DNA from 4 places in the Polaromonas sp. CG_9.11 genome. Region 2 is predicted to be linked to each of the others. Evidence: predicted binding sites of a transcription regulator. Region 2 holds the regulator's gene; each other region holds the start of a gene.
What was found. The regulator sigma-54, encoded in region 2, starts transcription at its own class of promoters, with help from an activator protein. The targets are predictions, from matches to a motif close to TGGCANGNAANCTGCTTT.
Positions count from the first base shown of each region.

Region 1: IWX85_RS19535 (cyclic nucleotide-binding/CBS domain-containing protein) is a predicted target of sigma-54. The motif match lies at 2,942-2,959, and genes of this name have one in related genera.
Region 3: IWX85_RS01945 (PQQ-dependent methanol/ethanol family dehydrogenase) is a predicted target of sigma-54. The motif match lies at 3,138-3,155, and genes of this name have one in related genera.
Region 4: IWX85_RS00245 (ANTAR domain-containing response regulator) is a predicted target of sigma-54. The motif match lies at 2,379-2,396, and genes of this name have one in related genera.

Region 1 covers NZ_JADOVE010000044.1:3,481-8,994, forward strand. The annotation lists gene IWX85_RS19520 (molybdopterin-dependent oxidoreductase) at 1-1,023, opposite strand, end outside; gene IWX85_RS19525 (DUF2231 domain-containing protein) at 1,318-1,941, shown strand; gene IWX85_RS19530 (DUF488 domain-containing protein) at 1,968-2,339, shown strand; gene IWX85_RS19535 (cyclic nucleotide-binding/CBS domain-containing protein) at 2,350-2,802, opposite strand; gene IWX85_RS19540 (hypothetical protein) at 2,971-3,501, shown strand; gene IWX85_RS19545 (DUF488 family protein) at 3,908-4,519, shown strand; gene IWX85_RS19550 (DUF2945 domain-containing protein) at 4,536-4,751, shown strand; gene IWX85_RS19555 (uracil-DNA glycosylase family protein) at 4,751-5,425, shown strand.
Region 2 covers NZ_JADOVE010000013.1:114,874-120,387, forward strand. The annotation lists gene IWX85_RS12380 (class I SAM-dependent RNA methyltransferase) at 1-1,117, opposite strand, end outside; gene IWX85_RS12385 (RNA polymerase factor sigma-54) at 1,363-2,913, opposite strand; gene lptB (LPS export ABC transporter ATP-binding protein) at 3,209-4,006, opposite strand; gene lptA (lipopolysaccharide transport periplasmic protein LptA) at 4,011-4,652, opposite strand; gene IWX85_RS12400 (L,D-transpeptidase) at 4,854-5,514, opposite strand, start outside.
Region 3 covers NZ_JADOVE010000002.1:41,226-46,739, reverse strand. The annotation lists gene IWX85_RS01960 (PQQ-dependent catabolism-associated beta-propeller protein) at 1-821, shown strand, start outside; gene IWX85_RS01955 (branched-chain amino acid ABC transporter substrate-binding protein) at 860-2,041, shown strand; gene IWX85_RS01950 (ABC transporter permease) at 2,023-2,907, shown strand; gene IWX85_RS01945 (PQQ-dependent methanol/ethanol family dehydrogenase) at 3,284-4,975, shown strand; gene IWX85_RS01940 (c-type cytochrome) at 5,085-5,420, shown strand; gene IWX85_RS01935 (tetratricopeptide repeat protein) at 5,422-5,514, shown strand, end outside.
Region 4 covers NZ_JADOVE010000001.1:38,271-43,784, reverse strand. The annotation lists gene IWX85_RS00255 (acyl-CoA reductase) at 1-908, opposite strand, end outside; gene IWX85_RS00250 (long-chain fatty acid--CoA ligase) at 905-2,023, opposite strand; TPP riboswitch at 2,091-2,205, opposite strand; gene IWX85_RS00245 (ANTAR domain-containing response regulator) at 2,405-3,037, shown strand; gene IWX85_RS00240 (CmpA/NrtA family ABC transporter substrate-binding protein) at 3,378-4,622, shown strand; gene ntrB (nitrate ABC transporter permease) at 4,670-5,514, shown strand, end outside.

The DNA of each region.
Region 1 (5,514 bases), on a different contig from region 2:
GGCGGGGATCAAAAAAGCAAAACCGCTCCAGGAAGCGTCCTGCACGCCGGCCCACATCATGTTGAGGTTGACGCGCGCGCCCGTGATGAACACCAGCGTCACATGCGCCAGGATGAATAGCAAAAACCACCACAGCGCGATGAAGTGGATCGAACGCGCCTTCTGCCGGTTCAGCACCCGGCCGAACCAGCCCAGGTGGTTCGATATGGCCGGGCTCTGCATGAGGCCGGTCAGGATGGAGGTGGGAGCAGCAATGAAAGTAGTAATGAAATAGCTGAGCTGCTGCAAGCTGTTGTAGCGTGTCCAGCTCTCGTCGTCGGGGAACGTCAGCGAAAGGTACTGGAGCGCCGTCGAGGCCGCGTTGGGAAAGACCTCCCATGTCGTGGGCACCAGCCTCTGCCACTGACTGGTCGTGAACAAGAGGACGTAAAAGGCGGCGCCGTTAATCATCCACAGCAGCGTGAACGAAAAGTGCCACCAGCGGGCCAGCCCAATCGAGTGGCGCAGGCCCGGTATGCCAAGCCACGACGGCAGGCTGACCGAGTCGTCTTTGGAGGTCCAGATGCGGTCGGCCGGCACCGCCTTCTGGAAACGAAACCATTCGGTGCCGGGCGTGCAGTCGCGCCGCCAGTACAGGCGCGGATGGTCGGCCAGAATCTGAACGCCAGAGCGGATGATGAATACCATGAAAAAAAGGTTAAGAAAGTGCAGCAGTCGCAGCCAGCCGGGAAACCCAGTGGTAACGGCCGTTGCCGCCGATGGAATGCCTGGGTAGCGCACCAGGAAGCCCTGCACCGCCGGCATTTCCCGCAGTGCCTGAGACACGGCCACGCCGATTACCAGCAGCACGAACAAGAGCGGTAATGCCCATAAAACGTTCACCCAATGCTGGCCGATCCGAACCCTTGGAACCACGCCCGCTTGTGGCGGGAGCCAGTGGCTCAGCCGTACCCGATCGTCGGCTGCGCTGAGGCGCATCGCCAGTGGATCGTGCGCTTGTGGCATCGGACGAGGACTGATCATGTGCGCTCTCTTATCCTTTGGTCAGGGAGTCAAGCCCGTTGCTCCGGCGAAGACAAAGTCTCCCACAGCGCCCGATGCTGGGCCGTAGGACATAGCCTATGGCTCTTCCCCGAACATCCCCTATAGCAGCGGGTAACGGCGAAGAAGAAGATCAAAGTTGTTTATTTCCTAACCTCTTCGCGCAGGGGGTTGCGGGTGGTAGGCACATGCGAAATCCGCGCAAATACCCCGGCGGCAGAGCGACCCGGCGGCAAACGCCGCGAGACTTTTATCCAACCTTCAGGAGTCGACGCCATGGCTATACGCCTGCAACAGATGCACCCCGCCCTCGTTCACCTGCCGATCACCCTGCTGCCGCTGGCCATCGGCGCCGACCTGCTCGGCTGCCTGACTGACAACCGGTCGCTCCATTCATTCGGCCGCAAAGCCATCGCGGTCGCGGCCGTCGGCGCCGTCGCCTCGGCGGTTACCGGGCTGATCGCCGGTGAGGAGGTCAATGTCGAGGGCGACGCGCGTGACATGCTGATGACGCACCGCAACCTGAACTTCGTCGCCACGGTAATCGCCGGATGCATGGCGGTGCGGCGCTCGCAGAGTGAGAAGCCGGACGCGCTCTACCTCTGCGCCGGTGTCGCGGGCGTCGGCATTCTGGCGTATACGGCGTACCTGGGCGGCAAGCTGGTCTACGAAGCCGGCGCCGGCGTCGAGCCGGCGCACGGCGTCTACCGGTCCGACGCGCCGATGCTGGGTGACGGGCCAGTGGGGCCGTTCTTCAAGACCGCTGCCATCGACCTGTGGCACGGCGTGCAGCACATGGTCGAGGAGGTGCGGCAGGGCAAGATCGTCCCGACACTCATGGCGCTGTGCCGCAAGAAGTCCGCTACTCAGCCAGACGCCAGCACCACAACGCCCGCCTGAGCGAAGCCGGAACGGAACATTAACTAATGAGCGCGACACGCATTCCCGCCCGCCACGTCGTCCTGAAGCGGGCCTACGAGCCCGCCGCCGCCGAGGACGGCAACCGCATCCTGATCGACCGGCTATGGCCGCGCGGCGTCTCGAAGGCTGACTTGGCGGTGACGCAGTGGATGAAGGAGATCGCGCCCAGCACCGAGCTGCGCCAGTGGTTCGGCCACGACCCGGCGCGCTGGGACGAGTTTCGTCGCCGTTACCGGGACGAGTTGCACCGCAACGCCGGGCTGCTCGGCCAATTGCGTTCCTTGGCGCGGGCCGGCCCGGTCACGCTCGTTTATTCCGCCCATGACCAAGCGCACAACGACGCGGTGGTTTTGCGCGACGTGCTGCTGTGGCGCTGACTGCCGGCCTTTACTGGTAGCCGATCCCCATCACGTAGTCGCGCAGCAGCGATTCTTCGTACTGCTCTTGCGTCAACAGCTCGCGAAACGCATCCCGTGCGTTGATGACACCCGACGGGATGGCGTGCTGATCGACCACGGGGACATGGACAAAGCCCCGCGCTTGCATCATCGCCAGGACATCTGCCAAGCCATCGGCGGGATGGCAAAAAGCGACATCGCGCGTCATCACGTTGACGGCCGTCATGGCGCATGCGCTGCCCGCGCAGTGGCCGAGGCAGCGAACGACGTTGGTCTTGGTGATGACACCCGCCATGCGGCCATCGGCTTCGCAGACGACTACCAGGCTGATGTGGGTGTTGGACAGCAGCGTGGCCACGTTCACCAACAGCGCGTCGACGGGAACCGTGACCAGCCGCGAACGGGCGACGGCTTCGATGCTGCTGACAAGCTTGGTGTTCATTTTTTGCTTCCTGAGGCCACGGTTTCAGGGATGCCAGCGACCTTCATGCAGACAGTAGCACGAAGTCGAGCGTCGATCGGCCCCGCCTTCAGTGGGGTCGGCCAAGGGCCAGCTCACAAGGCGATTCACCGCATCGCAAAATGCAAAATTAATGCCAAGGAACACCCGATGATAAACAACCAGGGCAACCCGCCATCGCACCGATCCGGGTTGCCCGACGACCCCCCCCAGTCGATGCTGGGCGAGGAAGATCCGCAGTCCGCCCTTGATCTGTGTATCCTGGCACACCCGACGTTCGCTGTCGAATCCGGCATGGATGTCGAGACGAAGGAGGACGATGCCGTCATGGCAGCGCGCGCACTGCAGCTTCGCGAGGCGCTTTCACGGTGCGACAACAACGGGGGCGAAGGGCCCGCCTGCCCGCAGGACACCTTCATCGCGGGCGAGGTGCAAACCGAAGTGCATCTCACCAACGCCGAACTGAAGCAACTGCAACTCCGCGTGATCGCGCTGGAGAACCTGGTGACGGCGCTGCTGGCCGAAGCTTCCGACCGGCAACTCGACTTGGCCGGCGCCCTGGCGGCCTACATCACGCCGAAGCAGGGTTTCACGCCGCACCACCTGACGACCCACGCGGCGCGCCAAATGAAGCACCTGATCCGCCGGGCCGGCGTGCTCAAGGCGATGCCGCCTTCCTGAACCTAAAGTCGCTGCGTGGGCGAAGGGCAGCGGTAACGCGTCCGGACCGCTGCATCGTGCCCTATCGTCATGCGTTGTCCACGTCGTGTGAAATTGCATTGAATCGGCCCTGTCGCACGCCGGGCGTGCATCGATACCGCTCATTTTGATAGCATCATCGGTAGCCAGCGCCGTTCCGGCCAAGGCCAGATCGTAGCGCGTCAGCGCGATGCCGGTGCCCTCGGTGGTGCCCTCGCCGACCATCGCGACGACGTGGCTGCCTCGCGCAGCCACGCCACCTCGGCGCGGTAGTGGCTACCCGAGCGCGATGCGGTGATGGACTACAAAAATACGCGAGGACTGCCGACGTCTGGATAAGAACTTGTGAAGGAGCATTACTCATACGCGTTTTCGAAAGTTTTTTTGAATGAATATCCCCGCCGTGTCGCACAAGCCTCTTGTCTGCACGATTGGTCATTCCAACCGGTCGATAGAAGATTTTGTCGATTTGCTTCTGGTCAACGGTATTGCGCATGTGCTGGATGTAAGAACCGTTCCGCGTTCGCACCACAACCCGCAGTTCAATTTAGACACGCTGCCCGCAACACTGGGCAGCATTGAAATTGCCTATTCCCACCTCCCCGGTTTGGGTGGCTTGCGCCATACGCGTGCTGATTCTCCCAACACCGGTTGGCACAACCGCTCGTTTCGCGGCTATGCCGATTACATGCAAACTGCTGAGTTCAATGACAATATTCAACAGGTGGCGGAACTGGCAAACCGTGAGCTTTGCGTGCTGATGTGCGCCGAAGCGGTTCCCTGGCGCTGTCACCGGTCCCTGATTAGCGACGCACTTCTGATACACGGCATTCGCGTCGAAGACATTGTAGGACCCAAGGGACGCAGACCCCGTATTCTTACCGCGTTCGCCCAAGTGGAAGGCCTGCAAATCACCTATCCACCGCCAGCAGGCATAGCCAGACAGTCCGATCTCGTGGACCAGGCTGAAGAGGTGGGTAAATCCGGCACAAGTGCCTGACCTGGAACGGTGCAGCATGGCGCACAAATTCAAAGTCGGCGATCACGTGACCTGGAATTCAGAGGCCGGGCGCGTCAGCGGAAAAATCGTCAAAGTGCATACAAAAAATGCCGTCCGCAAAGGCTACACGCACCACGCCAGCGAGGATGAGCCGCAGTATGAAATCAAGAGCGACAAGAGCGACCACATCGCCATGCACAAGGGGGCCGCATTGCAACACGGCGGGGCATAGTGAACGAAACGCACCACGCCACCCTGGACGGCTTGCTGACGGCCGTGCGCAAATGCCGTGCGTGCGAAGGCCAGCTGCCACTCGGCCCGCGACCGGTGCTTCGCGCCAGTAAAACAGCGCGAATTCTCATCGTCGGCCAAGCGCCCGGCCTGCGCGTGCATACCTCGGGAGTCCCGTGGGATGACCCCAGCGGCGAGCGCTTGCGCATGTGGATGGGTCTGGACAAAACCAGCTTTTACGATGAGTCCCAAGTTGCCATCATCCCCATGGGTTATTGCTACCCGGGCCGGGGCAACGGCGGCGACTTGCCACCGCGCCGGGAATGCGCAAAGTTGTGGCTTGATCACTTGCTGGCCAGGCTTCCGCAGATTGAGATGACTTTGCTCATCGGCCTTTATGCACAGCGCCACTTCCTGGGAAACCGGCGTAAGTCTTCATTGACGAACACCGTCAAGGCATGGCGCGAGTTTGCACCGGACTATCTCCCCCTGCCGCACCCGTCGCCGCGCAACACCCCGTGGTTCAAGCGCAATCCATGGTTTGAGCACGAACTCCTGCCCGGTTTGCGCGAACGGATCAAGTTCCTGCAACATCCCGCTGCTGGCACTTCGCCAGATCAGCGCGCCATATTACTGCCGGCAGCAGTTTTCCTCAACAGACAAAAAAATGCATAAATTGGTGTTTTTCAATCTGCCCCAGATTCAGATGCCTGTGGGTGCGCTGACCTCGATTACCCTATAGAGTCACGCGCATCTTACTGGCC
Region 2 (5,514 bases):
TGTCCTGCTCGTTGCGCGCATGACGCTCTTCCCGGCCTGAGCGCATGTCGCGCTCGGGGCGAACCAGCGGCTGGCCAAATTCATCGACGCTTTGCCCCTGGAACTGCGAACGCCGCTGCTCGCGCTGCTGCACGCCGCTGGTGCCGGCCACGCCCGCCACGTCGATGCGCTCGCCATACGGCGGGTTCACCAGCATCACGCCGCCGGGCGCGGGCGGCATGCGCTGCAGCGCGTCGCCGCCGCGAAACTGCACGGCATGGGCCACGCCGGCGCGTTCGGCATTGCGCTCGGCAAAATCGACCATGCGGAAGGACACGTCGCTGCCAAACACCGGCGCGGTGGGCTCGGTGATCGCTGCTTCGGCCTGGTCGAGCAGGCCTTCCCACACGTGGCCCTGGAAAGGCAAATACTTCTGGAAGGCAAAGCGGCGGTTGATGCCCGGCGCGATGTTGCAGGCGATTTGCGCCGCCTCGATGGCAATCGTGCCCGAGCCGCAGCACGGGTCGTACAGCGGCACGCCTTGCTTGCACTGCCCTTCGTCGCCACTCCAGCCGCTGGCGGCGATCATCGCGGCGGCCAGCGTTTCCTTCAGCGGCGCGTCGCCCTTGTCCTCGCGCCAGCCGCGCTTGAACAGCGGCTCGCCCGAGGTGTCGATGTAGACCGTCACCGTGTCGGTGGTCAGGTGCACATACACGCGCACGTCGGGCCAGCGGGTGTCGACGCTGGGGCGCACGTCGTTGAACTTGTGCCGGAAGCGGTCGGCAATCGCGTCCTTGATCTTCAGCGCGGCAAAGTTCAGGCTTTGCAGCGGGCTGTGCTGGGCGGTGATTTCGACCTTGAAGGTCTGCGCGGGCGTGAACCAGACTTCCCAGGCGACACTGGCCGCCGCGTTGTACAGGTCCTGCTCGCTGCGGTAGGGGCCGTGCTGCAGCTCGATCAGCACGCGCTGGGCCAGGCGGCTGTGCAGGTTGAGCTGCAGCGCTTCGCGCCACGAGGCCTGCAGCTGGACGCCGGCACGCCAGGCTTTGCCCTCGATGCCGGTGATGCGCTGGACTTCGGCGGCCAGGAGGTTTTCGACGCCGGCGGCGCAGGGGAGGAAGAGTTGGAGTTGGTTCATGGTGTTTTCAGGTTGGGCTGCTGCGGCTGTGGACTGCAGGGGCAGTGTGCATCGGCTGGCGGACATGGCAAGGGCCGCCCTCGGTATCAGCCCTCACCCCCGCCCTCTCCCAGAGGGAGAGGGCGTAAGAAAAGGCAGCAGCACGGTCTTTGCGCACCCACAAATCTTTCCCGGCTGGCTCCTTCTCCCTCTGGGAGAAGGCAGGGATGAGGGCCAGCGGACATTGCAAAAGGCGCATGGCCTGTTCAGAGTGCCTTGCGCAGATTGGTCGGCGCAATGCGCAATGCCTCGCGGTATTTGGCCACGGTGCGGCGGGCGCATTCAATACCCTGCTCCTTGAGCATTGCTGAAATCTGGCTGTCGCTGAGCGGCTTTCTGGGGCTTTCGGACGCCACGAACTGCTTGATGAGTGCGCGCACGGCGGTGCTCGATGCATTGCCACCGGTTTCGGTGCCCAGCCCGGAGCCAAAGAAATACTTCAGCTCGAAAGTGCCGAAGGGCGTGCCCATGTACTTGGCCGTGGTGACGCGCGAAATGGTCGATTCGTGCAGGCCCAGCTCGTCGGCGATCTCGCGCAGCACCAGCGGCCGCATGGCAAGATCGCCGTGGGTGAAAAAATTTTTCTGCCGCTCGACGATGGCGTTGCTGACGCGCAGGATGGTGTCGAAACGCTGCTGGATGTTCTTGATGAACCAGCGCGCTTCCTGCAACCGCTGCTGCAGCGCCTGGCCACCGCCCCTGCCGCCGTGCTGCCGCAGTGCGCTGGCGTAGATGTCGTGGACCCGCAGCCGGGGCATGACGTCGCTGTTGAGCGTGACCTTGAAGCCCCGGCCGGACTTGACGACCAGAACGTCGGGAACGACCAGATTGCGTTCCACATTGGCAAACCGGCGTCCGGGCTTGGGGTCGAGCCGGGCGATCAGGCCGATCGCGCCCTTGATGGTGTCTTCGGTGCATTTGCACAGGTGCGACAGTCGCTTGACATCGCGCTTGGCCAGCAGTTCCATCGGCTGCTGGCAGATCGCCATGGCGGCGCGCGACTCGATGCTGTTTTTGCAGTCGAGCAGCTGCAGTCGCAGGCATTCGGCCAGGGTACGCGCGCCGACGCCGCCAGGCTCCATGTGCTGGAGCAGTTGCAAGGCGATGGCGAAGGGCTGCTCCAGTTCTTCGGCCTGCTCCGGGTTGCCGCTGGCCAGTCCGGCAGCGAGTGACGCCAGGCTGTCTTCCAGGTAGCCGTCGTCATTGAGCGACTCGATCAGGAAGTGCAGGGCGGCCCGGTCGAGTTCGGACAGCCGCAGGCCGAGCGCCTGCCGGTGCAGGTGGTCCTGCAGCGACACATGGGCGCCGGTCAGGTCGGAGGCTTCGACGTCGCTGTCGTCCAGGTTGTTCTTGCGCGCCGGCGCGTCGCCGCCCCATTCGCTGTCGTCGGGCAAAGACTCGACCGAGCCATCGCCTTCCCAGCTTTCTTCCAGCGCCGCCTCGGTGCCGGCCTCTGCCGTGTTTTCAGACTCTTTTGATGTGCTGGCGCTTGCTGTGTCTGTATTTGCAGCTATTGAATCTGTAGCAGACTCGAATTCACGGCTGTCCTGGCTGACCGGGGTGTCGGTGTGCTCCAGGCCAAACTCCTCGCGCGGCGCGCTGTCGTCCGCCAGTTCGAGAAAAGGGTTTTCGTCGAGCATCTGCTCGACTTCCTGGCTTAGCTCCAGCGTCGAGAGTTGCAACAGCCGGATCGACTGCTGCAGCTGTGGCGTGAGCGCCAGGTGCTGCGAGACGCGAAGGGACAGGCCTTGTTTCATGAAGATATAGCCCCCACGCTCCCCGCTGCGCGTGGTTCGCTGCCCCCCGAGGGGGCTGCCCCGCCTGCAGTCCGGCAAAGCCGGTCCTGCGGCCGGTACTGGGGCTGGCGGGGATGCCCTGCCGTCCCACCTGATGTATCCAGCGATGCTAGGCGCAAGATTGTCACAGGCGCGGCTGGCAACCTTTCCCGCTCGTGCAAGTACCGGCCGCGGAACTGGCTTTGCCAGGCCGCAGGCGGGGCAGCTCCCCCGGGGGGCAGCGCAGTACATAAAGTGACAAGCGTGGGGGCCATTGCTACATCTTGAAGTGTTCGCCGAGGTAGACCCTGCGCACATCGGCGTTGTTCACGATCTCGGCCGGCGTGCCGTTGGCCAGCACGTGGCCGTCGCTGATGATGTAGGCGTGGTCGCAGATGCCCAATGTTTCGCGCACGTTGTGGTCGGTGATCAGCACGCCGATGCCGCGCGACTTGAGGAAGCCGATGATGCGCTGGATCTCGATCACGGCAATCGGGTCGATGCCGGCAAACGGCTCGTCCAGCAGGATGAAGCGCGGCTGGGTGGCCAACGCGCGGGCAATCTCGACGCGGCGGCGCTCGCCGCCTGACAGCGACAAGGCCGGCGAGTCGCGCAGGTGGCTCACGCGCAGGTCGTCGAGCAGCGCATCGAGCCGCGACTCCAGCTCGGCGCGGGCCAGCGGCTTGCCGGCGGCATCGCGCTGCAGCTCCAGCACGGCGCGCACATTTTCCTGCACGCTGAGCTTGCGGAAAATCGACGCTTCCTGCGGCAGATAGCTCAGGCCGAGGCGCGCGCGCAGGTGGATCGGCATGTGCTCGACCGGCTGGCCGTCGATGGAAATCTGGCCCGCGTCGGCGCGCACCAGGCCGACGATCATGTAAAACGACGTGGTCTTGCCCGCGCCATTCGGGCCCAGCAGGCCGACAACCTCGCCTTTTTGCACCGACAGCGACACGTCCTGCACCACCAGCCGGCTGCCGTAGGACTTTCGCAGTCCCTGCGCGACCAGGCTGCTGGGTGTGTCAAGGCGGACTGCGCCCTCCTGCGGAGGAACCGTTTCAATCGTTCGATTCATGGGGTCAGGGGGCTTTCGGGGCTGTGCCGGTGCCCAGCGTGGTGCTGGGGCGTAAAACGGGCGCCGGTCCGCTGGCCGGCGGCGCTGCCGTGGCGCCCGTCGCAGGGGCGCGCGGCGACAGCATGGCGCGGACCCGTCCGCCAGGGTTTGCCGCAGTGGCAGTTTTCGCGCCGGCATCAACGGTGAACACGTCGGTGTTGTTGTCGTACACGATCAGCCCGCCGGTGGTTTCGTCGCTCAGCGTCGCGCCTTTGAACCGGCGCACCACGGCGCGTTTGATGAACTTGACCAGGTCGGCGCGGCTGTCGTATTCGATGCGTTCGCCTTCGCCTTCGATGTATTCATCGACGCCGTCGCGCTTCTTGCGGTAATAGGCAAGCTTGCCCGGCGCTGCCGTGGCCACGGCCAGCTGGTAGCCCTCCGGGTCCTGACTGACATCGACCTGCGCGCCCCGGATGATGGTCGTTCCCTTGGTGATGACGACGTTGCCGGTGAAGACACTGGTCTGGTTGAGGTCGTCATAGCGCAGGGAATCCGCCTCGGCATTCATCGGCTTGTCGCGGTCGGCTCTTTCCGCCGCGGCCGGAAGCACGGCACCCGCTGCCAGGATGGCAGCCAGGAGAAGAGGGAAAAAAGGGGTTTTCATGAGGCACGGTTCTTGCGGGTGATATTTTTTCAATTGTAGCCATGCCGGCAGGGCCAGAATCCTCTAGAAAATAATCGGTATTCCCCCCTGGTCGCCAGTCTTGACTTGCACTGGCAGCCGCCGCTGAAACTAGCCTTCTTCAGATCTTGTGGCGAGCAAGCGGCCCTGCTGCGAAAAGCGTGCTTCCCGACAGCAAGCGCATCACCTGAAACCGTGTGCTTCCGGCAGTATCGGATGTGACTGGCTTGCAGCTTGCAGGCGCACACGCTCTCCGACGTCGTACGAGCCGAAAACTTCACGCGCCGAACGGGTTTCGGGCAGCACATAAACAATGCCGTCCGTTCCGGTGAAAGCAGGACTCACCACGTTTTCGTAAAACTTGACGGGAACATTGATGCAGCCATAAGAAATTCGGCGCTCTGACGGCAAAGAACTGGCCAGCCTTTCGGCGCGGCGTTCCTTGGCATTGCCAGTGACCACACGATGCATGGAGATGGCCGTGTCGTAGTCCACCCAGAGCATTTCATCGCCCTTCAGGTTTTTGTCCAGGTTGGCCACGAAACGGCCTGCCGGCGTGGTGCGTTCCTCCGGGCGAATGGTTGACAGCTTTTTGGTTCCGATGCCGGGGACTGAGTGATCGCCTCTGGCCAGTCCGAGCAGCGCGGAAGATTCTCCGCGCAGTTGGCCCTTTGCATCGAACACAAATACCCTGGCCTCCAGCTTGTCCACGATGACAAAGGGCTTGTTGAGGTTGTCGCCTGAATCAACCACCCAATTGGCCACATGTCGGGCTTCTTTGGAGGCGTTGGTCTGTTCAAAGTTGGCGCGTTTTGCGCTTTTTCCCGCCACTGCGGGTTGCGTT
Region 3 (5,514 bases), on a different contig from region 2:
ACGTGTGCAAGCGCCCGCGCCACATGCAGTTCAGCCGGGACCACCGGCAGATTTACGTGTCCTGCGGCGACAGCAACCAGATGGGGCTGGTGGACCTGGCCAGCGGCAAAATGACCGGCACGGTGGCACTCGGCGACAGCCCGGAAATTTTCGACCTGAGCCCTGACGGCAAGACCGCCTATGTCTCGATCGAAGACGAAAATGTCATGGCCGCCTACGACCTGCAAACCCGCGCCAAGCTGTTTGAAGTCAAGACCGGCGGCGAGCCCGAGGGCATTCTGCTGATGCCCGATGGCAAGCATGCCTACGTCACTTCCGAAGTGGCCAACGTGGTTCACCTGATCGACATCGCGCAGCGAAAGGTGGTCAAGAACATCCGCGTCGGCAACCGTCCCCGGCGCTTTGTGCTGGCCGCCGATGGCAAGGAATTGTGGGTCAGCAACGAACTGGGCGCCAGCGTCAGCATTGTGAGCACCGAGGACCAGACCGTGAAACACACGCTGGAGTTCAAGGTCAAGGGCATGCGCGCCAGCGACATCACGCCGGTGGGCATGGCGCTGAGCCCCGACGGAAAAACGGTGTGGGTAGCGCTGGGGCGGGCCAACCATGTGGCCGAGGTGGACCGGGCCAGCCGCCAGGTGCGCAACACCATTTTGGTCGGCAAGCGCGCCTGGGGCCTGGCCGTGCATCCGGACGGCAAGACCGTCTATGTGGCCAACGGACTGTCCGACGACATGACGCTGATCGATACCGCCGCCGGCAAGGCGGTGCGCAGCGTGGCGGCCGGGCGCGTGCCGCACAGCGTGCTGGTGCAGCCCTGATGGCTCGCGCGCACGGCATGCGAAGCGCCTGGCGGCGAGTGACGGCACTTGCCGGGGTATGTCTGCTGGGCGGGCTGCCCATGGCGACCCTGGCGGCACCCCTCCCCGTCACGGTGGCGGTCGTCAGCCAGTCGGGCGATGCGCGCTATGCGCCGCGCTGGCTGGAGCAGGCCTATCCCGGCCATCCGCATGGGCGCCCGCTGGCGGCGGCCCGCCTGGCGGCCGAGGAAGCGGGCGTTGAACTGGACGTGTTGGGCCTGAGCCTCAAGGTGATCGAGTTGTCCATCGCCGACATGCAGGGCCTGCCGGCGGCGCTGGCGCAACTCAAGGCCGCCGGGGTTCGTCATGTGCTGGCCGATCTGCCGGCCCCGGCACTGCGGCAGCTGGTGCAACTGGCGCCCGCCGCGCTGGGCGGTGCCATGGTCTTCAACATTGGCCTGGAAGACGATGCGCTGCGCGGCGAACAATGCGCCGCGCACCTGCTGCACACCCTGCCAAGCGCCCAGATGCGCAGCGATGCGCTGGCCCAGTACCTGGCGGCGCGCAACTGGCGCAAGCTGCTGCTGCTGCAAGGCCCCGAGCCGCAGGATGCGCTGCAGGCCCAGGCCCTGGTCCGGTCGGCGCAGCGCTATGGCCTGAAAATCGTCCAGACCCGGCCCTTCAAGCTTGGCACCGACCCGCGCGAGCGCGACCTGGCCAACACGCGCCTGCTCACCGGCGACCGCGAGCATGAGCTGGTGGCCGTGGCCGACAGCGTGGGGGAATTCGCGCGCACCCTGCCCTACGCCACGCAATGGCCGCGCCCGGTGGTGGGCAGCAGCGGCCTGATGGCGCTGGCCTGGCATCCGCACTGGGAGCGCAATGGCGGGCCGCAGTTGTCGCGGCGCTTTGACAAGCTGGCCGGCCGGCCGATGCAGGACCACGACTGGGCCGCCTGGGCAGCGGTCAAGGCCGTGGCGGCGGTGCTGGCCGACGACCCCAAGGCAGGAATTGCGCAGCAACTCAAGCGCTTGCGCGGCGGCAGCGTTTACCTCGATGGCGCCAAGGGGCCGCGCCTGTCCTTCCGGCCCTGGGACGGGCAGCTGCGCCAGCCGATGTTCCTGGCGCATGGCGACGGCGTGGCCGGCACGGCGCCGCTCGAAGGGGTGTTGCATCCCACCGAAGTGCTGGACACCCTGGGCATGGACGAAAAGGAATCGGCATGCAAGCAGCGCCCCTGACCCCCTTGGATACGACCCTGACCAGCCCGCTGGCAGCTGGACTGCCAGATGCCGCACCGGCCCGGCCGGCGCACCTGGCCCGCGCGCTGCGCGCCGTCGTCGGCCGCGAGATCAACAAGTTCCTGCGGCAACCGTCGCGGCTGGCGTCGGCGCTGGTGCGGCCACTGCTGTGGTTCGTGGTGTTCTCGGCGGGCTTTCACAACGTGTTCGGCGTGTCCATCGTGCCGCCCTACGAAACCTATGTCGAATATCAGGTCTACATGGTGCCCGGCCTGCTGGCCATGGTGGCGCTGTTCAACGGCATGCAAAGCTCGCTGTCCATGGTCTACGACCGCGAGATGGGCGTGATGCGCCTGCTGCTCACCGCGCCGCTGCCGCGCGGCTGGCTGCTGGCCTTCAAGCTGCTGGCCGGCACCTGCCTGTCGGTGCTGCAGATGGCGGTGTTCCTGCTGATCGCGCTGGCCTTTGGCGTCACGCTGAGCTGGCAGCATGTGCCGCTGCTGTTTCTGGCCATGGTCAGCGGGGCCACGCTGCTGGCCGCGCTGGGATTGATGCTGTCGGTCTACATCAAGCAGCTGGAAAACTTTGCCGGCACCATGAACTTCGTCATCTTCCCGATGTTCTTCATCAGCCCGGCGCTGTTCCCGCTGTGGAAACTCGAAGAGTCGGGGGCCTGGTGGCTGCTGCGCATTGCCCAGTGGAACCCGTTCACCCATGTGGTCGAAACGCTGCGCTTTGCCATGTACGGGCAGTTCAACGCGCTCTCCTGGGCGGTGGTGGTGGCCGGAAGCGCCTGTTTTTTTGGCCTGGCCTGGTGGGGCTACGACCCGCAGCGCGGCTGGATCAGGCAGCGCGGCGCGGCTTGACGGGCAGCCCGGGCTCGCAACGCCTGACGGCACGCGTGCCGACGCCAACGCGGCACAGCGGCGTACCTCCCCTGCCTGTTCGCCTGAATGCGCCGTGTGCGGCACGGGTGATTCATTTCTGAACAGTGTCACATCCTGGCGGTGTTGCAAATGAGCACGCCATCGGCCTGCAACGGTGTTGCACAGGCCATTGCAAGCGCTTCAACACCCCCATCAGCCCAAGGCCCGGGTGGCACAAAAGTTGCCATTCCTGCTGCGTGATCCCGAACCACGTGGGCTCGGGATCATGACGACCGGGCATGCCGCACGGGCGTCGTTCAGCTCACAACGATTCAGGAGACACCCCGTGAAACGCAAACTTCTCAGCATTCTGGTCATGGCGGCAACCGCCCACGTCGGCGCGCAAGTGACCGACGCCATGATCGGCAACGACGCTGCCAGCACCAATGACGTGTTGTCCTGGGGCATGGGCACCCAGGGCCAGCGTTATTCGCCGCTGTCCGACATCAACCCCAAGACCATCAGCCGGCTGGTGCCGGTGTGGTCGATGTCTTTTGGCGGGGAAAAGCAGCGCGGCCAGGAGTCGCAGCCGCTGGTGCACAACGGCAAGATGTTCGTCACGGCGTCGTACTCGCGCATCTTTGCGCTGGACGCCAAGACCGGCGCCAAGCTCTGGAAATATGAGCACCGCCTGCCCGAAGGCATCATGCCCTGCTGCGACGTGGTCAACCGGGGCGCTGCGCTGTATGACAACCTGGTGATCTTCGGCACGCTCGATGCCCAGCTGGTGGCGCTGGACCAGACCACCGGCAAGGTCGTGTGGCGCGAGAAGATCGACGACTACAGCGCCGGCTACAGCTACACCGCCGCGCCGCTGATTGCCGAAGGCCTGCTCATCACCGGCCTGTCGGGCGGCGAGTTCGGCGTGGTCGGCCGTGTCGAGGCGCGCGACCCCAAAACCGGCAAGATGGTCTGGTCACGCCCGGTCGTCGAGGGCCATATGGGCTTTCTGAACGGCAAGGAAAACGGCATCACCGGAACCACCAACGCCAGCTGGCCGGGTGAAACCTGGAAGACTGGCGGCGCCACGCCCTGGCTGGGCGGCACCTACGATGCCAAGACCGGCCTGGCCTATTTCGGCACCGGCAACCCCGGCCCCTGGAACAGCCATGTGCGCAAGGGCGACAACCTGTATTCCACCTCCACCGTGGCGATCGATGTCAAGACCGGCAAGATCGTCTGGAGCTACCAGAGCACGCCCAACGATGCCTGGGACTTCGACGGCGTGAACGAGTTCATCACCTTCGACATGGATGGCAAGCGCATGGGCGCCAAGGCCGACCGCAACGGCTTTTTCTATGTGAACGACGCCACCACAGGCAAGCTGGTCAATGCCTTTCCCTTCGTCAAGAAGGTCACCTGGGCCACCAGCATCGACCTGAACACCGGCCGGCCGAACTTTGTCGCCGACAACCGTCCGGGCGACCCGAACGCACCCGGCAACTCCGACCCCACCAAGGGCAAGTCCACCTTCACAGCGCCGGGCTTTTTGGGTGGCAAGAACCAGATGCCGATGGCCTACAGCCCCAAGACCGGCCTGTTCTACGTGCCGACCAACGAATGGGGCATGGACATCTGGAACGAGCCGATCACCTACAAAAAGGGCGCCGCCTTCCTGGGCGCGGGTTTCACCATCCGGCCGCTGTTCGAGGACCACATCGGCTCCTTGCGGGCGATTGACCCGAAGACCGGCAAGGTCGCCTGGGAGGTCAAGAACACCGCCCCGCTGTGGGGTGGCGTCATGACGACAGCCGACCTGGTGTTCTGGGGAACGCCTGAAGGCTTTTTGAAAGCCGCCGACGCCAAGACCGGCAAGGTCGTCTGGCAGTTCCAGACCGGCTCGGGCGTGGTGGCGCCGCCCATCACCTGGAAGGAAGGCAATGACCAGTACATCAGCGTCGTGTCCGGCTGGGGCGGCGCGGTGCCGCTGTGGGGCGGCGAGGTGGCCAAGAAGGTCAACATGCTTGAACAGGGCGGTTCGGTCTGGACCTTCAAGCTGGTCAAGTAAGCGGCGCTGCCCGGCTCACCGTGGGTGGTCGGGGCTTTCATCACAGGACGGGCTGGCGCAGGCCGGTTCCGCCTTTTCATTCCACTTTTTCGCGATCGGAAGCACTGACATGCGATCCCTCCTGACGCTAGCCGCTGCATTCATCAGCGCCCACTGCATGGCCCAGACCGGCAATGCCAATGACCTGGCCGCCATGGCGGAACTGGCCAAGGCCAACGGCTGCTATTCCTGCCATTCGGCCGCTGAAAAAATCGTCGGCCCGGCCTTCAAAGACGTTGCCGCCAAGTACAAAGATGACAAAGACGCCGTGGCCTCGCTGGTGCAATCGATCCAGTACGGCTCCAAGGGCAAGTGGGGCCGCATCCCCATGCCGGCCCATTCCGCCCTGAGCAGCGGCGACCTCAAGGCGCTGGCCGGCTGGGTGCTGGCCACCCCCCAGCCCTGACATGCCCATGAGGCTGGAAGCCAGCGGGCCACACTGCCTTCTCCGCCGAAGCGCGCTGGCGCTGTTGCTGGCGCTGGCCAGCCCGGGTCTGTGG
Region 4 (5,514 bases), on a different contig from region 2:
AACAGCTGCGGCGAATAGCAGCCCTGCTGGTCATAGCGCACCACGTCGCAAGCCGCCTGCTGCGCCGTGGCCGGGGCCTTGCGCGCATCCAGCGCGGCACGGGCCACCATGCCAAAACTGAGCTTGTGGCCAAAGCCCAGAAAGCGGGTGGTAATGGGCACCTGCGCGCGCAGCGCCTGCAGCGCGCCATTGCCGCCATAGGCCAGCACCAGATCGGCCTGCGCAAACAGCGCCTGCTCCAGCGGCGCGTCGCCACCCTTCCACCAGCCCACCGCCAGGCAATCAGCCAGCGCCGGGTCCAGCTCCACCAGCAGGTGGGCGAACCAGCCGGCAAACAGCGGCTCGGCGCTGGGCAACTTGCCAATGCTGCCCGACTTGACCAGCAGGCTTGAGATCAAACTCCACAGCGGCAAACCCGGCACATTGCCGGCCCAGACGTGAATCAGCAGTTCCGGGCCCACGGCCCTGGCAAAGCCGCCCTTGGGGCGCGGCTGGAATTCATCGAGCAGCTTGGGATTGGAAAAATCCTCGGCCACGAAGCGCTGCAGCTGTGGCTGGCGAAAGGTTTTCAGGTAACTGGTCAGCCCCAGCCGCACCATCTCGGCGTCGTAGCCGGTGACCAGCGGGAGCAGCCGGTCGGCCTGCTGACGATACGGGTCGCTGCGGTCCAACAGGCGCGCGATGGCGCGATCGACCAGCGTGATGATCTGCGACACGCTGCGCGTCTTGAGGTACGCCCGGCTGCCCTGCTTGACGCGCTCGGCCAGCGCCGCCCATTGCGCCTGGCTCAGGACCGGCACGGCCACTTCCAGCCGGTCGCTGCCGGTCCCAAAATGCAGCGTCTGCCATGCCAGTTCCTCGGCCTTGAAGCCCGGCAGGTAGCCGGCCACGGCGTATAGCGTCGTCATGCGCGTGCGGCCTGCAAAAATTCTTCCACCGCCAGCGAGCAACCCTTGGCCTGCGTGCCTTGCGCGCGGCCGAGCAGCAAAAACCCGCCCGACACCGCCACGCCCACGTCTTCCGTCAGAATGGTCGTCACCGAGTTGAAATTGGCCAGGTCGCAGTGCGCCAGCACGCCCTGCTCGCCGTGTGCCACCTCCGCGCCGCTCAAGGGGTTGACCAGCCGCGAACGTATCCAGTGCGGGCCCGACTTGACCGCCGGCAGCACCGCATTGCCGTTGTCGTAGAACTGCGTGCTGAGCTCGGTCATGCCGTACATGTTGATGCAATGCTCCGGCGGCACGCCCAGCAGCGCCGTCAATTGCGCATAAAACTGCACCATGGGAATCTCGCGCGACTGGCCCTTGAAACCGCCGGTGTCCAGTACCCGGCTGCCCGCTGGCAGGGCAAACTTTTGCCCCTGCTGCGCCAGCGCATCCATCAGGTGCACCAGGCTGTAGGAGGCACCCAGCAGCGCATAAGGCTGCGCCGTGGCCTCGGCCTGCGCCAGCGCCGCACACACGCCCGCCGTGTCAAGTCCGGCGGCGTCGATGAAGTAGCGGCTGCCGTCCGCGCCAAAGGTTTGCAGCGCCAGCGCCAGGTAATGCGCCAGCGATGAGTTGGCCATCACCTCTTCGGTCGGAAACAAGATGCCCATGGCGATGCTGCTCTGGCCGCGCATGAAGCGCCGGGCAAAGTTGGCGCGCATCGAGGCGTCGTACACCGCCAGCGTAGGGTGATGGTGCTTGCCCTTGACGTCACCCTGCGTGGTGCCGCTGGTCATGAATACGCGGTCAGTGCTTGAAGGCGGCTGGCAGGTAAGACTCAAGGCCTTGAAGGCAGTGATGGGAACGGCCGGAATATCCTGCCAGGTCTTGACCGTGCGCGGCGTCTTGCCGCGCTGCCGGCAAAAGCGCTGGAACGGTGTGTTGTGGGCAAACTGGTAGGCAAACAGCGCCAAAGCCTGGGCGTTGAAGGCTTCGTCAGTGACGCCATCCTGCGCCATGAAGGCCAGCACGCCGTCAACGATTTGGGCGGTAAGCGCAGGCGGGCTGGCGGGTGTTGCGGTGTCAAGGGCATCCATGGTCGTCATTCCTTCAAGAGTCCGCGTTGGCAGGGTGCTCCGAAAGTCGCGATGGCAAGGTTATGAACCCTTTCCTGACAGCTCTTCTTACGTCGGCATGACCCGATTCAAGTTCGCGGGTTTGGTAGAACCATCTCAGCCGTCCTGCCATCGCTGGCCGGAGTGCACCCCGAAGCGCAGCCGATTCTACGCGCAGAGGCCTGTTGCTTCATGCGGCGCAATGCTCTCCATCAGCCCCGTCCACGAACCGCGCCTGCGCTGTGACCATACCCGGGATGGCCGACTCAGCGCAGCGTGGCGTTATGCCGCGCCAGCACGCCCGACATGCTGCTGCCCCCTTGATAGCGCATCGCAACGGCATGAATTTTGCTTATAAAACGCATGACATTGCCCCATACCCTGCGCCTGGTGGTCATTGCGCCGGATCTGGTCGTTGCCGATGCCGACGACGAGGCGGCCGTGGCGCTGGCCGAGCGCTCGCGCCAGCTGCGCATCGGCCTGCTGGAAGGCGGCTTCAACCTGGTGGCCACGCTGCCGGCCGACACCTTTTTGCGCGAGCGCCTGGCCCAGTTACAGCCCGACATGATCATCGTCGATGCCGAAAGCGATGCCCGCGATTCGCTCGAGCACGTCGTCATGGCCACGCGCGAAGAACGCCGGCCGATCGTGCTGTTCACCAACGACGACGACACCCGGCATGTGAAGGATGCGGTGGCCGCAGGCGTTTGCGCCTATATCGTTGCCGGCCTGGCGCCTTCGCGCATCCGGCCGATCCTGGACGTGGCAATGGCGCGCTTCGAGCACGAACAAGGTCTGCGCCGCGAACTGGCCGATGCGCGCACCGAACTGAAAGACCGCAAGGTCATCGACCGGGCCAAGGGCCTGCTGATGCAGCGCCAGAGCCTCTCGGAGCAGGCCGCTTATGAAAAATTGCGCAAGGCGGCCATGGACAAGGGCCTGCGGCTGGGCGAGGTGGCGCAGCGCATGCTGGATGTGGCTGACCTGCTCGGCTAGGCCGCCAACGCCGAAATGGTGCGGCGCACAACAGCAGTGCACCTCCAGAAAAATTGGTTTTTGATACGCCAGCAGCCAATATGCTACTTATTTAATAGCAACTTGCATAAGCAGGATAAGCGCCAAAGCCCGATTAGCTTGAAATTTTCAGTTCTGGCCGAGCCCTCGGCTCCAGCTGGCACAGCTTTTGCAGTAAACATGACACAGGGCTTTCCACTTCAACGGCGAAGCCGAAAGTCCAAGAACAAAGGCGTTCGAACCCTGCCCTCACACCACGGTGTGAAGGCTTCGGTCGAACGCCTTTTTTTGTTTTATTTTTTCATTTCCAGGAGTTGCTGACATGACCGACCTGCTCAAACCTTCCCTGACCCGCCGCAGTGTGCTGCTAGCCGCCGCCGTGGGCGCCGTGGGCATCAGCCCGGCCTTGCGCGCTGCCGTGTATGCCCAGGGCTCGGACGCGCCGGAAAAGAAGGAAGTCAAGATCGGCTTCATTCCGCTGACCGATTGCGCCTCGGTGGTGATGGCGTCGGTGCTGGGCATTGACAAGAAATACGGCGTCACCATCATCCCGTCCAAGGAAGCCAGCTGGGCCGGCGTGCGTGACAAGCTGGTCAACGGCGAACTCGACTTTGCCCATGTGCTGTATGGCCTGGTCTACGGCGTGCATCTCGGCACCGCCGGCCCCAAGAAGGACATGGCCGTGCTGATGACGCTGAACAACAACGGTCAGGCTATCTCACTGAGCAAAAAACTGGCCGACAAAGGCGCAGTGGACGGTCCTGGCCTGGCCAAGTTGATGGCCAGCGAGAAGCGCGAATACACCTTCGCCCAGACCTTTCCGACCGGCACGCACGCCATGTGGCTGTACTACTGGCTGGCGGCCAATGGCATCAATCCGATGACGGACGCCAAGGTGATCACCGTGCCGCCGCCGCAGATGGTGGCCAACATGCGCATCGGCAACATGGACGGCTTTTGCGTCGGCGAGCCGTGGAACCACCGCGCCATCATGGACGGCATTGGCGTCACCGCTGTCACCACGCAGGACATCTGGAAGGACCACCCCGAAAAAGTGCTGGGCACCACGGCCGAGTTCACCCAGAAATACCCCAACACGGCGCGCGCCGTGACCGCTGCCATTCTGGAAGCCAGCCAGTGGATCGACGCCAGCCTGGCGAACAAAAACAAGATGGCCGAAACCATTGCCGGCAAGGCCTATGTCAACACCAGCGTGGACGTCATCAACCAGCGCATCCTGGGCCGCTACCAGAACGGCATGGGCAAAACCTGGGACGACCCGAACCACATGAAGTTCTTCAACGACGGCGCGGTGAACTTTCCCTACCTGTCCGACGGCATGTGGTTTTTGACGCAGCACAAGCGCTGGGGCCTGCTCAAGGAGCACCCGGACTACCTGGCCGTGGCCAGGCAGATCAACAAGATCGACATCTACAAGCAGGCGGCATCTGCCGCCAAGGTGAATGTTCCGAAAGACGTGATGCGCACCAGCAAGCTGATCGACGGCACGGTCTGGGACGGCAAGGACCCTAAAAAGTATGCCGACAGCTTCAAGGTTCGTGCCTGAAGCCGCTCCCGATATTTCATTGAAATCCTACTTGAAGAGGTAACGCCATGGTCAGTGCCGTATTTCACAGCCCGCTTGAAAGCGTACCGCCGGTGGCTTCCGGCGCAGAACGGAGCGCTACGCATTCAATAGCTTCCAATGCAGACAGGACAAGCGATAAGGCCGTAAAAGTCCTTGAAAAGACCAGTGCGACGGCCACCCTGGCAGCCAGGACGCAGCGGGACTTCTCGGCACTGTGGCTGCGCGTATTGCCGCCGCTGCTCGGCTTGGGCCTGCTGGCGGTGATCTGGGAGGTGGTGTCGATTGCCACCAAGGCCAGCATTCCGTCGCCCAAGGACACGTTCTTGCAGGCCGTCGTGCTGTTCAGCGACCCGTTCTACCGCAACGGCCCGAACGACCAGGGCGTCGGCTGGAACGTGCTGTCGTCGCTCAAGCGCGTCGCCATGGGCTTTGGCCTGGCGGCGATCGTCGGCATTCCGGTCGGTTTCCTGATTGGGCGCTTCACCTTCTTGAGCAACATGTTCAACCCGCTGATCAGCCTGATGCGGCCGGTGTCACCGCTGGCCTGGCTGCCGATTGGTTTGCTGGTGTTCAAGGGCGCCGACCCGGCTGCCATCTGGACGATTTTTATCTGTTCCATCTGGCCGATGGTCATCAACACCGCTGTCGGCGTGCAGCGCGTGCCGCAGGACTACATGAACGTGGCCCGGGTGCTGAACCTGTCGGAATGGAAGATTGTCACCAAGATCTTGTTCCCGTCGGTGTTGCCCTACATGCTGACCGGCGTGCGGCTGGCCGTGGGCACCGCCTGGCTGGTGATCGTGGCCGCTGAAATGCTGACCGGCGGCGTGGGCATCGGCTTCTGGGTCTGGGACGAGTGGAACAACCTGAA